DNA from 2 places in the Martelella mangrovi genome. Region 2 is predicted to be linked to the other one. Evidence: predicted binding sites of a transcription regulator. Region 2 holds the regulator's gene; the other holds the start of a gene.
The links. Region 2 encodes LexA, which represses DNA repair genes until DNA is damaged. Its sites were predicted from a motif close to TGTTCNNNNTGTGTTCNG; they were not measured.
Positions count from the first base shown of each region.

Region 1 (9,977 bases), on a different contig from region 2:
CGGGAAAACCAGCAGCCAGGGCGCCATTTCCATCAGGTTGCGCGCTTCGCTCAGCATCAGCCCGAGGGAGGCTTTCGGCGGCTGGGTGCCGAGGCCGAGGAAGGAAAGCCCGGCCTCCGTCAAAAGCGCCCAGGCGAGCGCCAGCGTCACCTGCACGGTCAGAGGCGCCACCAGATTGAGCAGCATGTGACGCGACAGGATATAGCGGCGCGAGGAGCCGAAGGTGCGCGCGGCATCGACGAATTCGCGGGTTTTGAGCGACAGCGCCGGGCCACGCACCACGCGGGTGAAGATCGGCGTATAGACGAAGGCAATCGCCATCACGCTCGTCCATGTGCCGGGGCCAGCAATGGTGATGATCAAAAGCGCCAGCAGGATTGCGGGAAAGGCGAGCAGCACATCCATCAGCCGCATGATCGTGCCGTCCCAGTAAGTGCCGAACCAGGCAGCGGCGAGACCCAGCACGATGCCGGCGACAGTTGCCAGTGCGACCGAGGCAAAGGAGACGATGAAGGATTGCGCAACGCCGATCATCAGTCGGCTAGCGACATCGCGTCCGAGAAGATCGGTGCCCATCCAGTAGGTGGCGTTCGGGGCGTGCAGGCGGTCGATGCGGAACTGCATCAGCGGGTCATGCGGGGTCAGCCCGACAAGGCCGAGGACGGCGATGACGATATAGAGCGCGACGATGGTGCCGCCGATGCGGCCGCTCGGATGGGCGAAGATTAAGCGCAGCAGGTGCATTACTTGCCTCCCAGCCGGATACGCGGGTCGAGCGCGGCATAGGCGAGATCGACCAGCAGATTCACGATCATGAAATTGAAGGCGATGAACAGCACGCTGCCCTGCACCAGTGCATAGTCACGCTGCAGGATCGCCTCCAGTACGGTGCGGCCAAGGCCCGGCAGCGCAAAGACCTGCTCGACGATAACCGCGCCGCCGAGCAGATAGCCGAACTCGACGCCCGAGACGGTAACGACCGGGATCAGCGCATTCGGCAGCGCATGGTGCCAGATCACCGAACGGGCCGGCACGCCCTTGGCGCGGGCGGTGCGGACATAATCGTCGGAGAGAATATCGAGCATGGCCGAGCGGGCAATGCGGGTGACGGCGGCGGCGAAGGCAAAGCCAAGGGTCAGCGCCGGCAAGATCATCTGCGTGAGGTTTTTCAGCGGATTGTCCCAGAGCGGCGTGAACGTGCCCATGGCCGGCAGAACGCCGAACCAGACCGAAAGCGCATAGATCGCCAGCAGCGCGACCACGAAACTCGGCGTCGACTGGCCGACCATGGCGACGATGCGGACGATCAGATCGGACGGCTTTTCGGCATGGGTGGCGGCGTAGATGCCGGCGGGAAGGCCGACGGCCAGCGCGACGACCATGGAGAGCAGCGCCAGTTCCAGCGTCAACGGAAAGACGCGCAGGATGACCTCCATCACCGGGCGGCCATAGGTGACCGAAATGCCGAGATCACCGTGCAGCACACCGCCAAGCCAGTGCCAATATTGCCCGAACCAACTCTGGTCCATGCCGAAATAGGTTTCCAGTGATGCGCGTTGGGCCGGAGTCAGAAGACCGGCCTCGGTTCCCAGCATCGCCGTGATGGCATCGCCGGGAACCAGCCTGATAGAGACGAAGACGAGGACGGATACCCCGAGCATGACCACAGGAAAGGTCACCAGTCGCCGGGTCAGATAGTTCATGGGGTATGCGCCTCTTGCTTCTTTTCTGCCCGCTCATTCGCTGACGGTGACGGCGGAAAGGCCGAAGAGCGAGCCCGTCGGGTTGGCCTCGAAACCGCTCACCTTGTCGTTTGACGCCGTGTAGCTGTAACCGGTGTAAAGCCAGATCCACGGCGAAACCTCGGTGATGTGTTTGGAGAATTCGGCGAAGATGTCCTTGCGCTTTGCCGGATCGGTCTCAACGCGGCCTTCCTGCATCAGGCTGTCCAGCGTGTCGTCGCCATAATGGGCGACATGGGCGAGATTGCCGTCCTTGGTCCAGTAGCGGTTATACATGGTGTAGGGGTCTGTGCGGCCGCCATTCAGCGCCACCGTCATATCGAAATCGCCCTTCAGCCAGCGGTCGATATAGACATTCAGCTCCATCATCTCGATTTCAAGATCGATGCCGATTTCGGCAAGCTGCGACTGGATCACCTGCGCTTCGGATGCCGCTGTCGGCGGTTCGCCGGTTGCCGCCATGATTTTGGCCGAAAAGCCGTCCTCATAGCCGGCTTCGGCCATCAGCGCCTTGGCCTTTTCGAGATCCGGCGTATAGCAGAAAAGTTCGGACGGATCGGTGGCATAGGCCGGCATGGTCAGCGGCCCGGTCACCTTGCCCTCGCCCAGAAGCGCGGCATCCAGCACATCCTGACGGTCGATGGCGCAGGAGATTGCCTGGCGGACCTTTTCTTCCTTCATCGCGCCGTCTTCGGCGTTGAGCTGCAGCACGTGATAGTTCAGCACCGGCTCACGATCCAGCGTCAGGCCGGGATTGTTCGGCACCAGGGTTGCGACCAGCGGATCGTTGATCAGCGCGAAATCCACCTGACTGGTGCGCAGTGCGGCAAGGATCGCGGTTTCATCGGGCAGCACGGAAATATTGATACCGTCGAGGCTGACGTCGCCGCCCGCCCAGTTCTCATTGGCGGTGAGCACTTCGCGTGAATTGGGTTCCCAGCTCTCCAGCACAAAAGGTCCCGAGCCGAGCGTTTCCGTGCCGCTGGTCCCCGCCTCGATCAGGCTTGCCGGAAGGATCGCGGCGTTGATCGACGACATCGCCGTCAGAAGCGGCACATCCGGCTGCGACAGGTTGAAGACGACGGTTTCATCATCCGGCGTGTCGATGCTTTCGATGGAGAGAAAGTTGGCACGCGCGGCAGCCCCTGTTTCCTCGTTCAGGATACGCTCGAAAGATGCTTTCACATCCTCCGGCATCACTTTGTCACCATTGGAGAATTTCGCATCCGGATCAAGCTTGAACGTCAGCGTCTTGCCATCCTCGGAAAATTCCCAGGACGATGCGATGGCCGGCGCAATGTTGAGTTCGCCATCGGTGCGCACCAGCGGCTCATAGACGAGTTCCAAAAGGCGCAGCGAGGCAAAGGCGGTCTGCTTGTGCGGGTCGAGACCGGTCGCATCCTGCGACCATGCCATGTTGAGCGTTGCAGCGGATGCCGGAACGGCCGCCCCTGCCACGCCGAGTGCGGCGGCAACGGCAACCGCGGAAACCAGATTTTTGAAACGGGGTCTACCCATGATCATATCCCTCGAGATTATTGCGTGTTGCCGATGCGGCCTTCGCCGGCACCGGAGAGACTTCAGCTATCGCGGCTTTGCGCCGTCTTCTGATTGATCGCCTGGCGCAGGAAACCGCCCGTCTCCGTGAGGAGGTCGCGGCCGTCCTGCATGTCCATATCCGTCAGCGCCATCAAAATGGCGAGTTTGACGTCGTTTCCGGTCTGCTTCAGCAAGTGCTCGGCGGTTTCATCCGAAACCCCGGACGCTTCCATGACGATGCGCACGGCACGCGCATAAAGCTTGGCATTCGACACCGTCACATCGACCATCAAGTTCTGATAGACCTTGCCGATGCGGATCATGCTGGCCGTGCTCAGCATGTTGAGCACCAGCTTCTGCGCCGTGCCGGATTTCAGCCGGGTGGACCCGGCAAGCACTTCCGGGCCAACGACGGGGGCAATCGAGATATCGGAAATCGCGGCGATGGCCGACGCCGGGTTACAGGAAAGCGCAACGGTGGCCGCTCCCTTCTCCCGCGCATATTCGAGCGCGCCGATAACATAGGGCGTGCGCCCGCTGACGGCGATGCCGACGACCACATCCTTCGCCGTCAGATCTATCGCTTCGAGATCCCGCGCGCCCAGCACCGGATCGTCTTCCGCCCCTTCCACGGCCGTGGTCAGCGCTCTCTCACCGCCCGCGATCAGACCGACGACCATGCCCGGCGGCACGGAAAAGGTCGGCGGGCATTCGGATGCATCGAGCACCCCGAGCCGCCCGCTGGTGCCCGCGCCGATATAGACGAGCCTGCCGCCGGCGTTGAAGGCGTCGACGATGCGGTCAACGGCGCGCGCAATCGCATCAGCTTCCCGCCCGACCGCGATGGCAGCCTCGCCATCCTCGGCATTGATCTTTTCGATGATTTCACGCGTTGACAGCAGGTCGAGATCGAGCGTGCGCGGATTGCGCCCCTCGGACACCAGTTTTTGAAGCTCGCCAGCCAGCAAATTCATGAAGTGCATTCCCCGTTATGACCGGCTGCGTTTGTTTTTATTATTGTTGTAACGACGGCCTTTTACGAACGCTATAATCGTAAATTCCATTTGTCAAATTCAATTCAGAATAATTTATTCCATATCGACAACGGGCTTACCTGCCACCCGTCAGGGGCTTCGGCAACACAGGGAAACCCGTTACACTTTCGCAATCATTCCATTGTATTCCAGAAATAAGGAATTTATTATTCCGCCCGATACGTCCCAGGCGAGAGGAAAACCGTGTCCGTTCTCAACGTGATCGAAGCGCAGCTTGAAAGCCTTGCACCGGCGGACCGGCAGATCGGCCGCTTCATTCTGGAACATCCCGACGAGGTGCTGCGGCTTTCCTCTGCCCGCCTTGCCGAAGAAACCGGCCGCAGCCAGTCCAGCGTGGTGAAATTCGCCCAGAAATTTGGCTTTGCCGGCTATCAGGAGATGAAACTCGCCGTCAGCAAGGCCCGCGCCCGCGAATGGCGCCCGCCCGGCGCGCTGCACAGCACGATCGAACTGGGCGACAGCCCGTCGACGGTGGCGCAGAAAATGCTTTCGAGCAAGATGCACGCCATGCAGCAGACGGTTGCCGCCAATGACGAGCGCGAGATTGCCCGCGCGCTCGACCTGATCGATACGGCCGGACGCATCCATGTGGCAGGCGTCGGCGCTTCCTCGCTGGTGGCACGCGATTTCTGCCTGAAACTGCAGAAGCTCGGACGCTATGCGCTGCACGATGCCGACAGCCATGTGCAGATGGCCAATGTTTCCGCCTCGAAATCCGGCGATGTGCTTTTTGCGCTCTCCCATTCCGGCACCAGCATCGAAACGGTGCGGATTGCCGAACTGGCCCGCAAGCGCGGCGCTGCCGTGGTTTCGATTACAGGGCCGCAGCAAAACCCGGTCGCCCGCGGCGCCGGCATCGCGCTCTACACCATTGCCGACGAGGAACGGGTGCGCTCCTCCGCCATCACCGCCCGCGATGCCCAGTTGATGCTGACCGACTTCCTGTTCATCCTCCTGCTCCAGCGCCAGAAGGACGCCGGCGACTATATCGCCGACAGCGGCGAGGCCGTGACCGCGCTGAAGCTCGGCGGCGAGAAATAGGACCCCGCGCGCCTCACGTCTTCAGCGGTACACAGATCTCGGTGACAAGTTCGGCAGGCGGCGTGTCGCGCGGATTGTTGCGGTAGATTTCACAGGGCGGACCGTCTGCGGGCTCGAGACCTGCCGCCGGCAGCCAGCTTCCGTAAAACCAGTTATAGGCCTTGTGCAGTTCGGCATAAGGGCCGGTGTGTGTCAGCACCGAATAGCGGCCACCCTCCAGCTTGCGGCTTTCCAGCCCCGCAGGCACATCGGCGTCATCCGGCAGGGTGAGAGCGGCAAAGGAATTCAGCGCCGCCTCCTCGGTTATACCCGGATCGTCGTAATAGACGCCGATCATTTCGGTTTCCGGCCCGAATGCCCCGCCTGCAGCCATTAGACCGGCGGCAGGCCCGAAGGCCTTGTCGATTTCCATGTAGGAGCCGCGATGCGGCAGGCCTGCAAGTCTGCGTTCATTCATCGTACGCAGTTCGACGTCATACATATCGCTCTCCCATTGCGTGACCGGTTGATCGAACATCCTGTGCCGGCCTTCGCTTCTGTAGCGCGCCGGGGTGATGCCGTAGGTGCTCCTGAAAACACGCGTAAACGCCTGAACGCTGGATACGCCAGAGCGTCTTGCAATCGCCTCGACGGAAGCATCGGAATTGACGAGTTCGCCTGCTGCGCGGTGAAGCCGCAGCCGCCGCACCGTCGCGGCAATGGTTTCTCCATAAACGCCGCGATAGATGCGATGCCAGTGCCATGGCGAAAGGCAGGCGATTTCCGCAAGCCCGGCAAAGTCGAGGTCGTCGTCCAGATGGTTATGGATATAGGCGCTCACCCGCATCAGGCGTTGCTGATAGGTCTGAAAATCCGGTTCACTGTTCATGATCTCTTTCCGTTTTCATTTGGCCCTGTCGTTGAAGCACGAACCGGTTTGACAAATCTTGCGGAATTGCCCGCGTACCGAAAAACGTTACGCTACCCTTGCCAGAAGCAACAGATTTGTTAGACAGGATTCCATTCTCCTCCCCCCGCGCAAGGTCGCAAAGCCATGCCTACCCGTCTCGTTCCCAAAACCGTCAGCGTTCTCAAGGAAGGCTATGGCCTGTCCCGGCTGAAGGCCGATACCATTTCCGGACTGACCGTCGCCATCGTCGCCCTGCCACTTTCCATGGCAATCGCGATCGCCTCCGGCGTTTCGCCCGATCGCGGGCTCTACGCCGCGATCATCGGCGGTTTCTTCGTCTCGCTTTTCGGCGGCAGTCGCCATCAGATCGGCGGGCCGGCAGGCGCATTCATCGTTCTGGTGGCTGCCTCTGCGGAGCGCCACGGCATTGACGGGCTGATGCTGGCGGTGATCATTTCCGGACTGATCATGATCGCTGCCGGTTATCTGCGGCTGGGCGCCTATATCCGCTTCATCCCCTACCCCGTGACGGTCGGCTTTACGGCGGGCATCGCCATCATCATCTTTGCCAGCCAGCTTTCGGCAATCCTCGGGCTTGACCTGCCGGGCAAGGAACCGGGGCCATTTGCCGACAAGGTCGCCTATCTGTCGCAATTCGTCGGCACCACCAATTTTGCCGCACTGGCCATTGCCGTCGGCACGATTGCCCTGATCATCGCACTTCGAAAACTGCGGCCCGGCTGGCCCGGCATGCTGATTGCCGTTGCCGTCGCCACGCTTGCGGCCACCCTGCTGCATCTGCCGGTGGAAACCATCGGCAGCCAGTTCGGCGGCCTGCCGCGCGGCCTTCAGTCTCCGTCAGTGCCGGCCCTGTCGGTCGAAAAGGTGATCTCGGTTCTGCCGGATGCCTTCGCTTTTGCGCTGCTGGGCTCCATCGAATCGCTGCTGTCTGCCGTTGTCGCCGACGGCATGACCGGCCGCCGCCATCGCTCCAACATGGAACTGATCGGCCAGGGCGTGGCCAACATCGCCTCCGGGTTCTTCGGTGGCATCTGCGTGACCGGCACGATCGCCCGCACGGCCACCAATGTCCGCGCAGGCGCCACAAGCCCGTTTTCCGGCATGCTGCATGCCGCATTCCTGCTGGTGTTCATGCTGGTGGCGGCCCCGCTCGCCCGCTTCATTCCGCTGGCAGCCCTTGCCGGCGTTCTGGCGGTGGTGGCCTGGAGCATGGTCGAAAAGCCGGCAATCCGGGCGCTCTTCAGGAGTTCGCGCGGTGATGCGGTGATCCTGACCGTCACGCTGCTGCTGGTGGTCTTCCGCGACCTCACCGAAGGCATTGTCGCCGGGTTTGCGCTCGGCGCCGTCCTGTTCATCGATCGCATGGGCCGGGATGTCGCCGTCAGCCCCTATGACGACTATAACGCCAAGACCGAACACCCGATCGTCAACACCGATCCCGACACCATCGTCTATCGCATTTCCGGCGCCTTCTTCTTCGGCGCAGCCTCCACTGTCGGCTCCGTGCTCGATCGCATCGCCGACAGCGCGAAGAATTTCGTGCTCGACCTGTCGGACGTCTCCTACATCGATTCGTCGGCCGCCAATGTGCTGGAAAGCACGATCCGACGCGCCCACGCCCGCAATGTCAGGGTCTTGCTGAGCGGCGTCGACCCCAGGGTCAAGGCGATCCTGACCGCCAATCATATCGACGAAAACCGGGTGACCTATTGCGCCGATCTCGACGCCGCAGCCGCAATCATCGGTGCCGCCGGCGGTGCCACGGCAGCACAGCCGGCCGACACGTGATCCACATCTCTCTGCGAGATCGGAACGTAAAAAGAACACGGATAGAAAAGTAATTTAAAAACAGTGGCGCAAGAAGACTTGAAAAAGGAGAACAAATAGAGTACGGATAGGGAAATCACAGCCTCACCTAGGCGGCGGGCGAAACAAGGGATAAAGTCGATGGCACAGAATTCACTCAAACTCGTTGAGGAAAAGGCAGTGAACAAGAGCAAAGCGCTGGAAGCAGCACTTTCCCAGATCGAACGTTCGTTCGGTAAGGGCTCGATCATGAAGCTCGGCGCTCAGGACAGCATCGTCGAGATCGAAACCGTTTCGACCGGCTCGCTGGGCCTCGACATCGCCCTTGGCATCGGCGGCCTGCCGCGTGGCCGCATCATTGAAATCTACGGGCCGGAAAGCTCCGGCAAGACCACGCTTGCGCTGCAAACCATTGCCGAAGCGCAAAAGGGTGGTGGCACCTGCGGCTTTATCGATGCCGAACATGCGCTAGATCCGGTCTATGCCCGCAAGCTTGGCGTTGACCTGCACGACCTTCTGATCTCGCAGCCGGATACCGGTGAACAGGCGCTTGAAATCGCCGACACGCTGGTGCGTTCCGGCGCGCTTGACGTGATCGTGGTCGACTCCGTTGCCGCCCTCACCCCGCGCGCTGAAATCGAAGGTGAGATGGGCGACAGCCTTCCCGGCTCCCAGGCCCGCCTGATGAGCCAGGCGCTGCGCAAGCTGACGGCTTCGATCTCGCGCTCCAACTGCATGGTCATCTTCATCAACCAGATCCGCATGAAGATCGGCGTCATGTTTGGTTCGCCCGAAACCACGACGGGCGGCAATGCGCTGAAGTTCTACGCCTCTGTCCGCCTCGACATCCGCCGCATCGGCGCAGTCAAGGACCGCGACGAGGTGGTCGGCAACCAGACCCGCGTCAAGGTCGTCAAGAACAAGATGGCACCGCCCTTCAAACAGGTGGAGTTCGACATCATGTATGGCGAAGGCGTTTCCAAGATGGGCGAGCTGATTGACCTCGGCGTCAAGGCCGGCATTGTGGAAAAATCCGGTTCCTGGTTCTCCTATAACAGTCAGCGGCTCGGTCAGGGCCGTGAGAATGCCAAGACGTTCCTGAGGGAAAATGCCGCAATTGCCGAAGAGATCGAGCTGGCCTTGCGCCAGAATGCCGGTCTGCTGTCCGAAGGTCTTCTCGATGCCGAAGAGGAAAGCCCGACGACCGGAACCGACGACGATTGATCGCACGGTTCGGCCTCACGGCGGACGACTGGAACGTTTGATACATGAAATCAGCAGCGGCTTTACGGAGCCGCTGTTTTGTCTTGTCTGGACAGTGGCGGCGCCTGTCGCTAAAAGCCGTGAAAGTCTCGGCAGACAACACCGATATACGTAAGGGGCGTGGCATAGCATGAGTGGCGTGAATGAAATCCGGTCGACCTTTCTCGACTTCTTCAAGCGGAACGGGCATGAGGTCGTCCCGTCCAGCCCGCTTGTGCCGCATAACGACCCGACCCTGATGTTCACCAATGCGGGCATGGTGCCGTTCAAGAACGTGTTCACCGGTCTTGAAAGCCGTCCCTATTCGACGGCGACGACCGCGCAGAAATGCGTGCGCGCCGGCGGCAAGCACAACGACCTCGACAATGTCGGCTATACGGCCCGCCATCACACATTCTTCGAGATGATGGGCAATTTTTCCTTCGGTGATTATTTCAAGGAGCAGGCGATCTCGCTGGCCTGGGAACTGATCACAAAGGAATTCGGCCTGCCGAAGGACAAGCTTCTCGCGACAGTCTATCATGAAGATGACGAGGCCTTCGATCTCTGGCGCAAGATTGCCGGCCTGCCCGAAGATCGCATTATCCGTATCCCGACATCGGACAATTTCTGGTCGATGGG
Region 1 is NZ_JBEPLY010000017.1:41,494-51,470, forward strand. Features, by position in the region: gene ABID12_RS19000 (ABC transporter permease) at 1-744, opposite strand, end outside; gene ABID12_RS19005 (ABC transporter permease) at 744-1,703, opposite strand; gene ABID12_RS19010 (ABC transporter substrate-binding protein) at 1,737-3,260, opposite strand; gene murQ (N-acetylmuramic acid 6-phosphate etherase) at 3,323-4,255, opposite strand; gene ABID12_RS19020 (MurR/RpiR family transcriptional regulator) at 4,520-5,377, shown strand; gene ABID12_RS19025 (AraC family transcriptional regulator) at 5,391-6,245, opposite strand; gene ABID12_RS19030 (SulP family inorganic anion transporter) at 6,411-8,075, shown strand; gene recA (recombinase RecA) at 8,235-9,317, shown strand; gene alaS (alanine--tRNA ligase) at 9,487-9,977, shown strand, end outside.
Region 1: recA (recombinase RecA) is a predicted target of LexA. The motif match lies at 8,096-8,113, and genes of this name have one in related genera.

Region 2 (9,977 bases):
AACATAGGTCACGTAATCGATGATGTTGTCGAGCATCACGCCCGACCAGCTCGGCAGCACCTCGCTGACCTTCAGCCGCCGCGCGATCGGCCCGTCAATGCCGTCGACCAGCAGAGCGGCGCCGAGCCACCAGAACATGGCCACGAATCGCCCCTCGGCGGCGGCAACCACGCCAAGGAAAGCAAGGAACGAGCCCGATGCCGTCAGAATGTGGACGGAGAACGCCCGGATTTCGGCATAAGGTACTTTACGCTGGCTGAACAAACCCATTCACTTCCCGTAAAACTGTGTCGGCGGTTATTGCCCGGTTTTCTCTACCCCTACAATGCACCAGAAGCGCGTCCGCGTACAAAAAAAACATGATTTTCCAGAATTTTTCACGGCAAAATGCGCCCGGTCGCATTATATCGGTAACGAACAAATCGCAGGAAGACGAGGTTTCAGGCATGTCGGATTTTGAAATTGCCGTGATCGGCGGCGGCCCCGCCGGAATGATTTCCGCGCTGGCGCTTGCCCGTGCCGGCCGCAGGGTCGCGCTGGTCGCGCCTTCCCCCAGCGGCGGCGATCATCGCACAACGGCGCTGATGGACCATTCCATCGCACTGCTTGCCCGGCTCGGCCTGTGGCAGTCTGTCCGGCCGGAAGCCGCACCGCTGAAGACCATGCGCATCATTGACGGCACGGGACGGCTGGTGCGTGCGCCGACCGTCAGTTTCCGCTCTGCTGAAATCGATCTCGAAGCCTTCGGCTACAACATCCCCAACACCGTTCTGGTCGGCAAGCTGAACGAAGCGATTGCGAGTGAGCCGAACATTACCCGTTTCGAGACCATTGCCGACGATTTTACCGTCGACAAGGATGGCGTTGCGGTGACGCTTGCCGGTGGCGAGACATTTTCTGCCGAACTTATCGTCGGCTCCGACGGCCGGCGTTCGAAAGTGCGTGAAAATGCCGGGATCGGCGTGCGCCAGTGGTCCTACAAGCAATCGGCTGTCGTGCTGAATTTCAGCCACGCACTTGCCCATGACGATATCTCGACGGAATTTCACACCCGTGGCGGTCCGTTCACGCAGGTGCCGCTGCCGGCGAAGAACCGCTCCAGCCTGGTCTGGGTGATGGACACGCCGGCTGCCGAAGACATGGCGGCGCGGCCGGAGGCTGAAATCGCGGCGGCGATCGAGGAACGCATGCAATCGCTTCTGGGCGCGGTCACCATTGAGGGACCGGTGCAGAAATGGCCGCTTTCCTCCATGGTTGCGAACCGTTTCGGCAAGGGCCGTACGGTTCTTGTCGGCGAGGCGGCCCACGCCTTTCCGCCGATTGGCGCCCAGGGGCTCAACCTTTCGTTGCGCGACATCATGCGCCTTGCCCGCATGCTGGACGGTATCGACGGCGCGAAAATTTCCGCCAGAACCGGCGAGCGCTATGATTTTCTGCGCAAGTCCGATGTCTGGAGCAGAACGGCCAGCGTCGACCTTCTGAACCGCTCGCTGCTTGCCGATTTCATTCCCGCGCAGCTTGCCCGTTCCGCCGGCCTCTACATGCTGTCGGCCGTGCCGCCGCTGCGCCAGTTTGCCATGCGCGAAGGCGTTCAGCCCCTCAGGGGGATCAAGGAATTATTCGCCGGCTGAAGCCTGTTTTAGCCCTTGCCTATAGCGGCAGGGTCTATAACGGCAGGGCGGTGGCGTCGATCAGAAGCAGAAGACCGGCCAGCGTTGCCGCCGAACAGATTGTGGTGATCAGGATGGTGGCGGAGGCCCGCTCGTACCAGATGCCGTATTGCTGGGCGATCACGAAGACATTGGTGGCCGTCGGCAAGGCTGCAAGAAGCACGGCGGCTTCCACCCACACCGGATCGAAGCCGCCATGCAGCATCATGAAGGCATAGACCAGCACCGGATGTAAGATAAGCTTGGCCGGAACGATATAGCCGATTTCCACCGGCACGCGCTTTACCGGGCGCAGAGCAAGCGTCACCCCCATGGCAAAAAGCGCGCAAGGGGCAGCAGCCTGTGCAAGATAGTCCACCAGCCGGTTGAACGCATCGGGCGGCTGAACCCCGCTCGCAGCAACGGCAAAACCCAGAGCGGTTGCAATGATGAAGGGGTGCAGCAGCGCCTTTGTCAGCACCTGGCGGGCAAGTGATGCCTTGCGCACCGCACCACCATCCGCCACCGCCATTATCGACGGTGCGACGATGAAATGCAGCGCATTTTCAAAGCACACGATCAAGGCGACGGGAACGGCCGCCGCTTCGCCAAGCGCCAGAATGGCAAGGCCCGGCCCCATATAGCCGATATTGCCGTAAGCCCCTGCAAAGGCCTGGATCGTGCTCTCGCGCACGCCGTTGCGTTTCCAGAAGTAGCCGGCGGCAAACAGCAGCGAAAACACGGCATAGGTCGCCAGCAGATCAACGGAGATGAAATCAAGCCGGGTCAGTTGGTCGAAAGGCGTGTTCGAAACAAGCTTGAAGAACAAGGCCGGCAATGCGGCATAGACGATGAATACGTTGAGCCAGACAAGACCGGATTCCGGCTGCCGGATGAGCCTGGCGGCGATAAAGCCTGCGGCAATCAGTCCGAAGAACGGAAAGAGAAGCCCTAGAATGTCTGACATGGCGCAAAACCCGGGCTTCGCAGGCCCTAGCCGATCTGCGATAGAACGGGAAAGGTCTGCTGGAACCAGATCGCCATATCGGCAATAAAGCCGAAAAGAAAGGCAAGGCCGGTGAGAATCAGCAGCACGCCCATGATTTTTTCAATCGTGCCCAGATGTTTGCGGAACCGCGACAGGAAGCGCATGAAGGCGCCGGAAAAAAGCGCGGCAATCCAGAACGGCACGGCAAGGCCAAGCGAATAGATCGCCAGCAGCACCGCGCCGTTGGAAACCGTATCGCGCGTGGCCGCGACAGCGAGAATGGCCCCCAGAACCGGTCCGATGCAGGGCGTCCAGCCGAAAGCAAAGGCCAGCCCCATGACATAGGCGCCGGACATGCTCGCCGGCTTGCCGCCGCCATGAAACCGCGCCTCACGCGACAGGAAGGGGATTTTCAGCACACCAAGGAAGTTCAGCCCCATGATGATGATGATCACACCGCCGACCTTGGCCAGAATATCGATATATTGACGCAACAACTGACCGATGGACGAGGCCCCTGCCCCGAGCGCCACGAAAATCGTCGCAAAGCCGAGCGTAAAGAACAGCGCCGGCAACAATACACGCGCCGGGCGGACGGAGGTGTCTCCCCTGAACTGATCGATCGAAATGCCCGCCATGTAGCAAAGATAAGGCGGCACCAGCGGCAAAACGCAGGGTGAGAGAAACGAAAGCGCACCGGCAAGAAGCGCCGTCAACAGGGAAATATCACCGATCGACACCTGAAATCCTCTTGTCACTCGGCCGTTGGCGAAAGCGCGTCCGGCACCAGCAGATAACCGCCTGAAAGGCGGACCGTAAACTGCCGGTTCCTTAAACCACAGCGGCGTTGAATTCCAATCACCTTTCCGCGCATCGCCCCCGACATCAAATTGTCGCCTTGGAGCCGAATTTCCGGGTTGACCTTCTGCAAGACCCTTTCTATGTTCCGCCCACTTTCCGCTGGCCCTTCAACAGGCGCCGGGCTCGGGAGCGCGTAGCTCAGCTGGTAGAGCAACTGACTTTTAATCAGTAGGTCCAGGGTTCGAACCCCTGCGCGCTCACCATTGTTTGCCGAGAATTTTCTCCTTTCGAAATTGAAACAACACTTTCTAACTCACCCCTTTCCGCCCGCCTTCATGCCTCCATTGACCGCAATCGAGGCCGCTCTGCTATTTCCAGCTTGCGGAACACAGATAGAACAGATATAAACGTTCTGTATTTGTTTCGAAGGCAAGGGGCTGCAAATGCTGACTCGTAAACAACAGGAACTGCTGTATTTCATCCATGAACGGATGAAGGAGACAGGCATTCCCCCGTCTTTCGATGAAATGAAGGAAGCCCTGGATCTGGCGTCCAAATCGGGCATTCACCGATTGATCACGGCGCTGGAGGAACGCGGCTTCATTCGCCGGCTTCCCAACAGGGCGCGCGCGCTTGAAATTCTGCGCATGCCGGAAAGCCTTGGCTCTCAGCCGCCGCGCCGCGGTTTCTCACCGAGCGTGATTGAAGGCAGCCTCGGCAAGACGCCTGCCGAAAGCAAAACACCGGCTGCCGGAAATGACAGCGGCTCGACCGATATCCCCGTCATGGGGCGGATTGCAGCCGGTGTTCCGATCTCGGCCATACAGGAAAACACCCACGCAATTGCGGTTCCGGCCGAGATGCTGGGAACCGGCGAACATTATGCGCTGGAAGTTAAGGGCGATTCGATGATCGAAGCCGGGATATTCGACGGTGACACGGTGGTCATCCGCAATATCAACACGGCCGCCCCGGGCGATATTGTCGTGGCGCTGGTGAATGACGAGGAAGCGACACTGAAGCGCTTCCGCCGCAAGGGCGCGTCGATTGCGCTGGAAGCCGCCAATCCGGCCTATGAAACCCGGATATTTGCTGCCGATCAGGTCAAGGTTCAGGGCAAGCTTGTCGGCCTGATCCGCCGCTACCACTGAAGAAATCGAGGGTTTTCGGCAGGCTGACAGGATCGGCATACGAATCGGAACGCCAGTTATAGAGGCGGTGTTGGTTCCATTGACGTTTTACTGCCGTAATGGCGGGCGTGACGGAAACGTGGGTTCTCACACAGGAGCCGGTCGGGTTAGGCTCTGAGGACGTGGTGTTACCATTTCTTGATTTTGAACCATCGGTATCTTGGACAGTAAACTGCAAGGTGCCGGTTTGGCGGCGCAGTGCTGGTGTGATGAGAAAACCAGGCGAACGGCACGCCTGAAAACCGGGCCGGTAAACGCTGACAATGATGTCTGCGTGATCGCAGGCAGGGCCTACGAGCGCGGGCCGGAATATTTGTGCGACGGTCAGGCCGCTGCCGGGAAGCGATGCCACACACCATTCGCTCTTTTCACAGATGAACATACCGGATTGCGTCCGCGCGGCCTTTATATCCTCGGCAAGGGCGGTGCTTGCATTGGTGATTTGTCCAGCATCCAGGCGGTCGAACCGGTCCGCGTCTTTCAGTATCGCAGCGTTGCTTTCGGTTTCGCTCGGCGGCCGTGTGGCGCTGATGGCAAGTGCGCTCTGCCACTGATCGAAGATGAAGGAAGGCGGACGGCGCTTGCTGAGCGCGGCTGTATCACCGGTGACGATCGCAACCAATGCACCGTCTTCGGAGACAAGCAGAAGCGGCGACCGGTCGCCTTGAGAAAAGGCGGGCAAGGCAAAGGCAATTGCCATCGGCACCAGTCCGACAAGCCTGAGACGGGTGCGCAGCAGAACCAGCAGCATGAACCCGACAAGGAAAAGCAGCAGAAATCCGCGGGGCATCGCACTGGTATCGAGCGCGCCACCAAGACCATCGACCCATTCCGCAATGGCAATCACCCGGTCGAGCCCCCAGCCCATGGCCAGAAGAAAGGGGCCGTGCAGGTTAAGCGGCATTGCCAGCATGGCCAGCAGGCCGGAGGGCATGACCAGAAAGGTGACAATCGGCATGGCGAGCAGATTGCCGAGCAGACCGTAGCCGGCAATCCGCTGAAAATGCGCCATGGCAATCGGCGCTGTCGAAAGCCCACCGATCAGTGCGGTCAACACAATACCGAAAGCACCCAGCATGACGATGCGGATCACTGTGCCGGCCGGCATCGACGCCGGGCGAGCATATTCGCGACGCTGCCAGAAGCTGTAGCCCGCAATCAGCGCCAGTGTTGCGGCAAACGACATCTGCATGCCGGGGCCGACAGCTTCCGACGGCGAAACCGCGAGGATGACAAACCCCGCAAGAGCGACATTGCGCATACTGATGGCCGGACGGTCGGCAACGGCGGCAAGCAGCATGATCGCCAACATGATGAAAGCGCGCTGCGCCGAGACCTGCATGCCCGAAATCGCAAGATAGAACCCGGCAGCCCCGATCGCGGCCATAGCGGCAAGCTTCTTGGTGGCGATCGCCTCTGCCGCCTTTGGCGAAAAAGACAGAAAAAGACGCAGGCTTGAAAAGAAGATACCGGCGGCGAGCGCCATGTGCAGCCCCGAAATGGCGATGACATGGGCAAGGCCGGCATTGCGCAGCGCGTCCAGCGTGTCATCATTCATGGCGCGACGCTGCCCGGTGATGATCGCATTGGCGAAAGCCCCCGATTCGTCTGGCAGGACAGCGCGAATGCGCCCGGCAATCGTATCGCGCAGGCTTTCGACCCTGTGGCGCATGAACAGGCCAATGGACTGAGGGCGGCTTGTCTCCCGCGTATGAAGATCACCCGGAACCGCGTCTGGCGCGCCATAGAAGAACCCCACTGCGCCGATCCCGTCGAAATAGGAAAGAAAACCGAAATCGACGAGGCCCGGCAGAGCCGGTCCGGAAGGCGGTGAAAGCCGGGCAAGGCCGGTGAATGCACCGCCGATGTCGACCGGCGGCGATTTGCCGCGGGCAACAAGGGTGACACGCTCAGGTGGACGGTGGATCACCGGATCGTCGGTGGCGATGACGCGCACCACATAACGCCAGCCGTTTTCGGTCGGCTCGCGGGCATCGACCACGCCGGTAACATGGGTCGTCACCGGTGAGTCGAGCATCACCGTAGCAAGCCGGCCCGTCTCAAGCTGCGCCAGAAACGCGCCGCTGAGAAAGAGCGCAACCAGACCGGCGCCCAGCCGGTTCACCGGACCGGCATTGCGCAACGAAACGGCGGCACCAACGGCGATCGCCCAATAGAGCCACAGCCCCCACGAAAACGGCGCTGCAGGCCGGAAAAACCACCACGCGGACCCCAGAGCCATCACAAACGGCGCAAACAGAAAGCTGCGTCCATAGGCAAGTTCTTCGGAAAAAAGCGTGCCGACGTCCCTGCCCTCCGGCTGCTCCGCAGAAGTTGGCGGATTCCAGACCGTATCGCTGCCGGAAGCGGCTTTCGTTCGCCATCTGCGCAAGCGGCCACGAACGGCGCCGCCCCCGCGCCGCTTTGGACGTTCCGTAACCTGTTTCTCGCCCTCTCCCATCAAAACCGCTCCGCCACAACCTAGGGTATCGTGTGGTTACCTGGAGCAAAAAGCAACGTTGCAGAACGCAGCTTGCGGAAAAATTTCCTTTTCAGAAGCTCAAAAAACTTGCTAAACGCAAATTATAAATCATCACCCGCACCGCAACATGAACCATTCAGCGGCTTGGCAGCGGCGCATCGATCCTATACCTAATTGGTACCTTTGATCGTGTTTATCACGCGTCCCGCGCTGGAAGATTTGGAGGATAGCATGACGGAAACTGGCAAACTCACCTTGGACGGACAGGAACTGGAACTGAACGTCGAAGCAGGCACCTTCGGTCCAAAAGTGCTCGACATCAACAGCCTGTACAAACAGTCAGGCATGTTCACATACGATCCCGGCTTCACCTCGACGGCATCGTGCAAATCGGCAATTACCTATATCGATGGCGACAACGGTATTCTGCTGCACCGCGGTTATCCGATCGACCAGCTGGCCGAAAATGCCGACTTCCTCGAAATCTGCTACTTGCTGCTTTTCGGTGAACTGCCGACGGCAACGCAGAAGAAGGATTTCGACTTCCGCGTCACCCATCACACGATGATTCACGAGCAGATGACACGGCTTTTCACCGGTTTCCGCCGTGATGCTCACCCGATGGCCATCATCTGTGGCGCTGTCGGCGCCATGTCGGCGTTTTATCACGACTCGATCGACATCTCCGACCCCTACAAGCGCGAGATCGCCAGCGTCCGCATGATCGCCAAGATCCCGACGATCGCGGCAATGGCCTACAAGTACCATGTCGGCGAACCCTTCGTGTATCCGCGCAACGATCTCGGCTATGCGGCCAATTTCCTGCATATGTGCTTCGCCACGCCGTGCGAGGAATACAAGGTCAACCCGATCCTGTCGCGCGCGCTCGACCGCATCTTCATCCTGCATGCAGACCACGAGCAGAACGCCTCGACTTCGACGGTGCGTCTTGCCGGTTCTTCGGGCGCCAATCCGTTCGCCTGCATCGCCGCCGGCATTGCCTGCCTGTGGGGCCCGGCGCATGGCGGCGCCAACGAGGCCGCGCTCAACATGCTGCAGGAAATCGGTTCGGTTGACCGGATTCCGGAATACATCGCCCGTGCGAAGGACCGTGATGATCCCTTCCGTCTGATGGGCTTTGGCCACCGCGTCTACAAGAACTACGATCCGCGCGCCAAGATCATGCAGAAGACCTGCCACGAGGTTCTCGGCGAGCTCGGAATCAAGGACGATCCGCTTCTCGATGTCGCCATGGAACTGGAAAGAATTGCGCTGACGGACGAATACTTCATCGAGAAGAAGCTTTATCCGAACATCGACTTCTATTCCGGCATCACGCTGAAGGCTCTGGGCTTCCCCACCACCATGTTCACGGTGCTGTTCGCGCTCGCCCGTACGGTCGGCTGGATCGCCCAGTGGAACGAGATGATCGAAGATCCCGAACAGCGCATCGGTCGCCCGCGTCAGCTTTACACAGGCGCCGCCGAACGCGACTTCGTCGCCGTTGCCGACCGCTGATCGGTCAATACACAGTTCGAAACGTTGAAAAGACAGGCCGGTCGTCAGACCGGCCTGTCTCGGTTTGTTGACAAAGCGGCCCCTCACTCTGGGTCATCCTCGGGCTCGACCCGAGGAACCAGGGCCAAACGATATACGCTCACTTTAAACCCTTTCTTATCAAAGGGTTGAGTGGAATGGATGCTCGGATCAAGTCCGAGCATGACACCTCTGGGAAGGGCTGGTGGAGGCAACAACCCTACGTCTTCGGGTTTGTCAGCAGTCTGAGACAGGCCGGTCCTTAGACCGGCCCGTTTTTTATTTGCAGGCCATTATTGTCCCGACAGCGCGCCCCGAGCATGGCGCAGGTGAAGAAATGCCGGCGATATAAAAAAGCCGCAGTGCATTTTGCGCCGCGACCTCTTAAGGACATTTTGCCCGGGCAACATTCCTGCCGCCCGGGCGTGTTATGCGTTACTGCGTCATCGGAACCTTGAAGAACAGCGTTTCGCCGGAGCTGTCGTCCACGCCGTCATTGTCGGTCACGGCATAGGCCGTGCCATCGGCGGCGATGGTGAAGCCTTCGATCTTGTCGGCGACATAGCCATTGGTGGCCGATTTCATCAGCGGCAGCAGATCGGTGACTTCTTCCTTCTGCACGACCGGCAGCTCCGCGCCGATCGGCGCCGGCTTCATGTCCGAAAGCGCAACCTTGTAGAGCTTCTTGACCTTTGCAGCTTCGCCGATCTGGTTGTCGCGCTCGATGATGTAGGCATTGTCACCATTGACGGAAATTTCGGACAGGCCGATCCAGCCCTTTTCCGGGGTTTCCAGCGGATAGGAGACTGCGCCCCATTCACCGGTCGCCGGCGTGTAGGCCAGAAGCTTGACGAAGCCCTTCTCGTCGTCGCCCCATTCGCGCTGAACAGCCATCCACAGCGTCAGATCATCGCCCTCACCCACCGTGGTGATGCCTTCCATGCCGAACCGCGTCTGATGGGCAAGCAGTTCATCCGGCAGGTTGATGGTTTCGGTGATTTCACCGGTCCCGTCGATGTGCAGAACCCTGTGCGGCACTTCTTTGTCGGGATGACCTTCGGAAGCCAGCCAGAAGCCGCCATTGCCATCAACGGCAACGCCTTCGAGATCGAGCTTTTCCGCCGGCTGTCCATCGTGCGTCACGCGGATGGCGTCGGTGATCAGCGCCGGCTTTCTGGAGGCGTCGATGATGAAGACGGAGGGTTGCGCCGAATAGAAGCTGTCATTGACCGCGTAGAGCCTGCTGGCGTCTTCCGGGTCGGCGGCAAGGCTGGAAAGCGCACCGAACCCGATCAGCGGATCATGGTTCACATCAGAGGCGATCTGCGGAT
Region 2 is NZ_JBEPLY010000005.1:110,511-120,487, reverse strand. Features, by position in the region: gene pcsA (phosphatidylcholine synthase) at 1-270, opposite strand, end outside; gene ABID12_RS09500 (UbiH/UbiF family hydroxylase) at 447-1,631, shown strand; gene ABID12_RS09495 (AEC family transporter) at 1,666-2,616, opposite strand; gene ABID12_RS09490 (cytochrome c biogenesis CcdA family protein) at 2,643-3,377, opposite strand; gene ABID12_RS09485 (hypothetical protein) at 3,392-3,568, opposite strand; tRNA gene ABID12_RS09480 (tRNA-Lys) at 3,626-3,701, shown strand; gene lexA (transcriptional repressor LexA) at 3,882-4,589, shown strand; gene ABID12_RS09470 (ComEC/Rec2 family competence protein) at 4,543-7,089, opposite strand; gene gltA (citrate synthase) at 7,342-8,628, shown strand; gene ABID12_RS09460 (esterase-like activity of phytase family protein) at 9,082-9,977, opposite strand, start outside.